3 regions of the Brevibacterium aurantiacum genome follow, and region 3 is predicted to be linked to each of the others. Evidence: predicted binding sites of a transcription regulator. Region 3 holds the regulator's gene; each other region holds the start of a gene.
The links. Region 3 encodes HrcA, which represses chaperone genes, less so after heat shock. Its sites were predicted from a motif close to TTNGCACTCGNNNNNNNCGAGTGCNAA; they were not measured.
Positions count from the first base shown of each region.

Region 1: groL (chaperonin GroEL) is a predicted target of HrcA. The motif match lies at 903-929, and genes of this name have one in related genera.
Region 2: groES (co-chaperone GroES) is a predicted target of HrcA. The motif match lies at 1,247-1,273, and genes of this name have one in related genera.

Region 1 is NZ_CP025333.1:3,373,909-3,376,177, reverse strand. Features, by position in the region: gene CXR25_RS15640 (LytR C-terminal domain-containing protein) at 1-120, shown strand, start outside; gene CXR25_RS15635 (cold-shock protein) at 478-681, shown strand; gene groL (chaperonin GroEL) at 1,087-2,269, shown strand, end outside.
Region 2 is NZ_CP025333.1:3,154,164-3,156,432, reverse strand. Features, by position in the region: gene CXR25_RS14585 (resuscitation-promoting factor) at 1-1,005, shown strand, start outside; gene groES (co-chaperone GroES) at 1,429-1,722, shown strand; gene groL (chaperonin GroEL) at 1,759-2,269, shown strand, end outside.
Region 3 is NZ_CP025333.1:2,310,422-2,312,690, reverse strand. Features, by position in the region: gene CXR25_RS10780 (DUF3097 domain-containing protein) at 1-405, opposite strand, end outside; gene hrcA (heat-inducible transcriptional repressor HrcA) at 546-1,616, shown strand; gene dnaJ (molecular chaperone DnaJ) at 1,718-2,269, shown strand, end outside.

The sequences.
Region 1 (2,269 bases), 1.1 Mb from region 3:
ATCTGCTCCGACATCGCCGAGCGCGGACCCGAGCCCAGCGAAGGCGGCTCCGGCGAGGGAGATTCGGCCGAAGGCGGCGCAGATTCCGGCTCGGCCGGGGCTACCGACAACAACGGCTGAGGCCCACGCGCCAGCTCGTTGTTGTTTCCAGCAGCGCATTTCTCATTCACGCCGGTGAAGTCGGTGATCGACGAAGGTTTCGTACCGGAAATGACGCCGTCGAAAACACCTTGATAACGAATTGGTAACAGTGTTGAGCGGCCGGAGGACCCGTGCGGCGCTGGGGTAGAGTTGCATCAGCTAGGCAAGCACTGCCCTTGTGTTCTATTCGTGCTTCACCGAGATCATTCTCTAGAGGTCAATGAGAGAAATCGCGGGGTCGGTTGAGTTTTACTAGCTTCCGTTGTCCGCGGCGCGGCCAGACCGGTCGCAATGGGGTGACGGAATGTCAATGACACTGCACTGTATGGAGAAGTAATGGCACAAGGTACCGTCAAATGGTTCAACGCCGAAAAGGGCTACGGATTCATCACCCTGGAAGGCAACAACCAGGACGTGTTCGTTCACTGGAGCGCAATCCAGATGGACGGCTACCGCGCTCTCGAAGAGGGCCAGCAGGTTGAGTTCGAAGTTGGAGAAGGACAAAAGGGTCCTCAGGCGGAATCCGTCACCCTCCTCTGAGACTCACGTACGTAAAGTCTTTTGATCCGCTGCGGCGGGAAGACGGTGAGAGCCCGAATCCCTCCGAGCGGGGAAAGCGCCAAGCAGGCAACTGCTTGGCGCTTTTCAGTTGTCTGGCGCACAGCGGTCCACGCAGTGGACGGCACTGAAGTTTCGCGCTGGGCCGAACCGCACAATCCCGCGGAATCCACCCGATTCGAAGGCCCCGGGAACGCGCAATATTTGCACTCGCATGGGGAGAGTGCTAAATCTAGTACTGGTGAAAACCACTGGGTTTCTCATCAGTTGTCTCGAGAGCGTGGTCCATATGTGGAATGGAACATGCGGACCCACTCTCTGCCGTCGCGGGCGTTGACGACTGCTCTGGAATCCCACTCCACTCCATCAGGGAGGATCTAAGCCACTATGGCAAAGATGATTGCATTCGACGAAGAAGCTCGTCGGGGACTCGAAGCAGGTCTCAACCAGCTTGCGGACGCGGTCAAGGTAACCCTTGGACCCCGTGGCCGCAATGTCGTGCTCGAAAAGCAGTGGGGCGCTCCCACCATCACCAACGATGGTGTCTCCATTGCCAAGGAGATCGAACTCGAGGATCCCTACGAGAAGATCGGCGCTGAGCTCGTCAAGGAAGTCGCCAAGAAGACTGACGACGTCGCAGGCGACGGCACCACCACAGCTACAGTTCTTGCTCAGGCTCTCGTCCGCGAAGGCCTGCGCAACGTGGCAGCCGGTGCTGACCCACTCAGCCTCAAGCGCGGCATCGAGAAGGCTGTTGAAGCCGTCACCGGTGTGCTGCTTGAGAACGCCATCGACATCGAGACCAAGGAACAGATCGCCGCTACCGCCGGTATCTCCGCTGGAGATCCTGCTATCGGTGAACTGATCGCCGAGGCCATCGACAAGGTCGGCAAGGAAGGCGTCGTCACCGTCGAAGAGTCCAACACATTCGGACTCGAGCTCGAACTGACCGAGGGTATGCGCTTCGACAAGGGCTACATCTCCGGTTACTTCGTGACCGACACAGATCGCCAGGAAGCTGTCCTCGAGGATCCCTACATCCTCATCGTCAACTCCAAGATCTCGAACGTGAAGGATCTGCTGCCCGTCCTTGAGAAGGTTCAGCAGTCCAACAAGCCGCTGTTCATCATCGCTGAAGACGTCGAGGGCGAAGCTCTTGCGGTTCTCGTGTTGAACAAGATCCGTGGCACCTTCAAGTCCGTGGCCGTCAAGGCTCCTGGCTTCGGAGACCGCCGCAAGGCTCAGTTGGCCGACATCGCCATCCTCACCGGTGGTCAGGTCGTGTCCGAGGAAGTCGGGCTCAAGCTCGACAACGTGACCACCGAACTGCTGGGCACCGCCCGCAAGGTTGTCATCACCAAGGACGAGACCACCATCGTCGAAGGTGCCGGAGACGCCGAGGAGATCGCAGGCCGGGTCGCACAGATCCGTGCCGAGATCGAGAACTCGGATTCGGACTACGACCGCGAGAAGCTGCAGGAACGTCTGGCCAAGCTGGCCGGCGGCGTTGCAGTCATCAAGGCCGGAGCCGCGACCGAGGTCGAGCTCAAGGAAACCAAGCACCGCATCG
Region 2 (2,269 bases), 840 kb from region 3:
ACCGTCAATACCGCGAAGAAGCTTTCGCTGTCCGTCGACGGCAAGGAAAGCGACGAGTGGACCAACGCGAACACCGTCGGTCAGGCGCTGGCCGACCTCGGTGTGGACGCGAAGGGCGCCGACCTCAACGCTAAGCCGAACCAGAAGCTCAAGGAACAAGGCAATGACATTGACGTGACGACCGCTAAGGACATCACGATTGTCGCCGATGGCAAGGACCACAAGGTCTCAGCCGCAGCGGAAACCGCCAAGGAAGCCCTCGGCGAGACCAAGTTGAAGCTCGACAAGGACGACTTCATGTCCGTTCCCCTCAGCTCGAAGGTCTCCGACGGCCAGGTCCTCACCGTGAACCGTGTGAAGAACGACACGGTCAAGGAGAAGGAAGCCATCAAGGCCAAGACCGAGACCAAGAAGTCTGACTCCCTGTACCAGGGTGAGACCAAGGTCGAAGAAGAGGGTAAGGACGGCCAGAAGCAGGTCTCTTACAAGGTCAAGACCGTCAATGGCGAACAGGTGAAGAAGGAGAAGAAGGACGAGAAGGTCCTCTCCGAGCCCAAGGCCAAGGTTGTCATCGAGGGCACCAAGAAGAAGGAAGCCCCCGAAGCCCCCGCAGAGAAGCCTGACGACTCCGACAACGGTTCGGACGCCGGAACAGGCGACGGCGGCTCTGACGAAGGTTCGGGCGGCTCCGACGACGGTGACAAGAGCACCGGTGGCGGCGGCTCCGGCTCCGGTGGTGGCGACATGAGCACCCAGGAGATCAAGGACATGCTCGGCGGACCAGGATCCAAGTGGTACCAGGTTGCCAAGTGCGAGTCTGAGTTCAACCCGAAGGCTGTGAACCAGTCGAACCATGCACACTTCGGTCTGTTCCAGTTCAAGCTCCAGACATGGCAGAACATGGGAGGCAGCGGCAATCCGGTCGATGCCAGCCCGCAGGAGCAGTTCGATCGTGCCAAGAAGCTGCAGCGTGAAGCCGGCTGGAGCCAGTGGGCCTGCGCCTGATCGCAGAGCGCGACTGCTGACCTGCAGTAAGCGACATGCTGAACTGAAGCGATAAGGTCACAGACGACAGCCACAGGTACGGACCCGGAAGATCATCTTCCGGGTCCGTACCTGCATTCACGAGAGGGGCACCTTGCAGCGGAAGGTGCCCTAACTTTGCCGCCGGCAGGGTCGCCTTCGAACACCTTTCCTGGGGTTTCGGGCACCTTTCCTGGGGTTTCGCCCAGAGCGTGGACAATCCTTGGCACTCGAGTTGACCGAGTGCTAAGAGCGTTCTAAAGTCGAATTAGCACTAGCACTCAGTGAGTGCCAGTTTCATGAGACGGTCGAATCGCTCGGCACCCGCGACGACGAGAGATTCATGGCAGCAGCCGCCGTCTGACTCAAAGAAGAATTGAACCCAGCGAAGGGAGAGGGCCCGATATGTCGGTCTCCATCAAGCCACTCGAAGATCGGATTGTCATCCGTCAGGTCGAAGCAGAGCAGACTACCGCCAGTGGTCTGGTCATTCCCGAAACCGCCAAGGAAAAGCCTCAGGAAGGCGAAGTTGTCGCAGTGGGCCCAGGCCGCGTTGCTGACAATGGAAACCGCGTCCCAGTTGACGTGGCCATCGGCGACAAGGTCATCTACTCCAAGTTCGGCGGCACCGAAGTCAAGTACGCAGGAGAAGAGTTCCTCGTGCTCTCGGCTCGTGACGTGCTCGCCGTCATCGGCTGAATCCCCTGACCAACTACTTCACTGACAGGAGGACGAATGCCTAAGAATCTTGAATTCAACGACGAGGCTCGTCGTGCACTCGAAAAGGGTGTGAACATCCTCGCGGACACCGTCAAGGTGACGCTGGGACCCAAGGGCCGCAACGTTGTTCTCGACAAGAAGTGGGGCGCACCCACCATCACGAACGACGGTGTGACCATCGCTCGTGAGGTCGAGGTCGACGACCCATACGAAAACCTTGGCGCTCAGCTGGCCAAGGAAGTTGCCACCAAGACCAACGACATCGCCGGTGACGGAACCACCACCGCGACCGTCCTGGCACAGGCCTTCGTCAACGAAGGTCTGCGCAACGTCGCTGCCGGCGCCGCACCAGGTGCCCTCAAGCGCGGAATCGAAGCCGCCGTCGAGGCTGTCTCCACCGAGCTTGGAACCATCGCTCGCGATGTTCTCGACTCCTCGGAGATCGCACACGTCGCCGGTCTGTCCGCTCAGTCCGAAGAGATCGGCAAGCTCATTGCCGATGCCTTCGACAAGGTGGGCAAGGACG
Region 3 (2,269 bases):
GATCTTCTCCACCAGTTCAGCATCATGTTTGCCCTCGACCCAGATGCGCGATCCCCGAGCCACTCGAGCCCGCGCATTGCCGACTGCCCGCGACCCCGAGGCCGTGCGACCTGGGGCCGATTTCTTCTTGGCAGGGAGCTTGATGTCTACGGGTTTGCCCTCAAGCAGGAAGCCGGGCCCCAGCGGGAATGCGCGGACCTTGCCTGCACGGTCCTCGAGATTGACGACGACGCCGGCGGTGGTCTTCTCGGCGCCGACGACGGCACCGACATATCCGGTCATGGCATCCTCGAGGACCATTCCGAGTGCGAGCTCGACAGGGGTGGACTTCTTGGGCCGGTGCGAGGAAGGAGAGGAACCTGCCAGTACATCGGGTCCGTAGCGATCAAAGGTATTCACGGTCAACCACCCTAATCAAGGACTCGGCGCGATGGGCGGTGACCCGCTGGGACAGGGGCGAAAGTGAATTCGAACTGCAAGAGGCGTAGAATTGGCACTCAAGGCAGATGAGTGCCAAATGCAGCGCCGAACTCAAGGAGGGACGAATGAACGACAGCAGACGAGCACAGGTTCTGCGTGCGATCGTCGAAGACTTCGTCGCCACCAATGAACCCGTCGGTTCGAAGGCCATCGTTCAGCGCCATACGCTCGGAGTTTCGCCGGCCACGATCCGCAACGACATGGCTCACCTCGAGCAGGAGGGCTACATCGCGCAGCCCCATACCTCCGCCGGTCGGATCCCAACCGACCTGGGCTACCGGATGTTCGTTGACCGCATCGACGACTTCAAACCGCTGACCCAGGCTGAGCGGCGTGCGATCTTCCAGCTCATCGACGGAAACGGGGACCTCGATGACATGCTCGACCGTACGGTGCGAGTCCTCTCGGGTCTGACCCACCAGGTGGCCCTGATCCAGTACCCGACGGTCTCTCGCGCCACGATCAAACACATCGAGGTCGTGGGCCTGGGGCCCAACCGCATCCTCGTCGTCCTCATCACCGATGCCGGTCAGGTCGAACAGAAGGTCGTGATCACACCGGGAGTCATCGACGACGAATCACTGCGCGGAATCCGCGATGAGGTCAACACCGAATTCTCCGGCCAGAAGCTCTCAAAGGTGATGAGCACGGTCACCCCCAGCACCACGGGCGCGGTCGCCGACGGCACCGAGACAGAACCCCTCGGCGGAGCCAACTCAGTCGGCGCTGAGCTCGCCGCGGCTCTGACGCAGGTGCGAGCCGCAGTCACAGATCTTGTCATCGCCACGCGTGAAGAACGCATCATCATGGCAGGCACCGCGAACCTGGCTCGCTCCGGACGGGAGTTCGGTGAGAAGATGGCACCGATCCTCGAAGCTTTCGAAGAGCAGGTCGTACTGCTCAAGCTGCTGACATCGATGGCCGAGGACCAAGAGGAGATCAGCGTTCGGATCGGTCGTGAGAATACTCACGAGTCATTCAGCTCGACATCCCTCGTGGCCGCCGAATATGGTCATGACGCGGGCTCCTCCGCGCGATTGGCTGTGCTCGGGCCGACCCGGATGGACTATCCGACGACGATCACCGCTGTGCGAGCCGTGGCGAAGTACGTCTCCTCTGTCCTCGATCAGAGCTAGATGTACCGATCCGACAGCGCACAGCACAGCGCGAACAAGCACCACTGCGAACAGGCACGACAACGCGAACAACCCACACCACCAGGGAGAGAGAAGTTTCTGTGGCCGATCACTATGAAACACTCGGAGTGTCCAAAGACGCTTCGGCGGCTGAAATCAAATCGTCCTACCGAAAGCTGGCCCGGAAGTATCACCCCGATGTGAACCCCGGCCACGAGGATGAGTTCAAAGCCATTTCCCTTGCCTACGACGTTCTCTCCGACTCGGAGAAGCGCCGCAACTACGACATGGGCGGCGGCGAGAACGGACAGGGCTTCCCTGCCGGCGGTGGCGGCTTCGGCGGCTTCGGCGACATCTTCGAAACCTTCTTCGGCGGAGGGGCCGGCTCAGCCGGTGGCCCGATGCCGCGCACGCAGCGTGGCAAGGACGCGCTCGTGGGAGTCAACATCGACCTGGAGACCGCCGCATTCGGCGGCAACATCGACCTCGACGTCGCTACTGCCGTGGTCTGTGACACCTGTTCGGGTGCTGGAACACAGCAGGGCACCTCCGTTGAGACCTGCACCCTGTGCCACGGAGCCGGCAGCGTCCAGCGCATGACCCGGACACTGCTGGGCCAGATGGTGACTAACCAGACCTGCAACTCCTGCCAC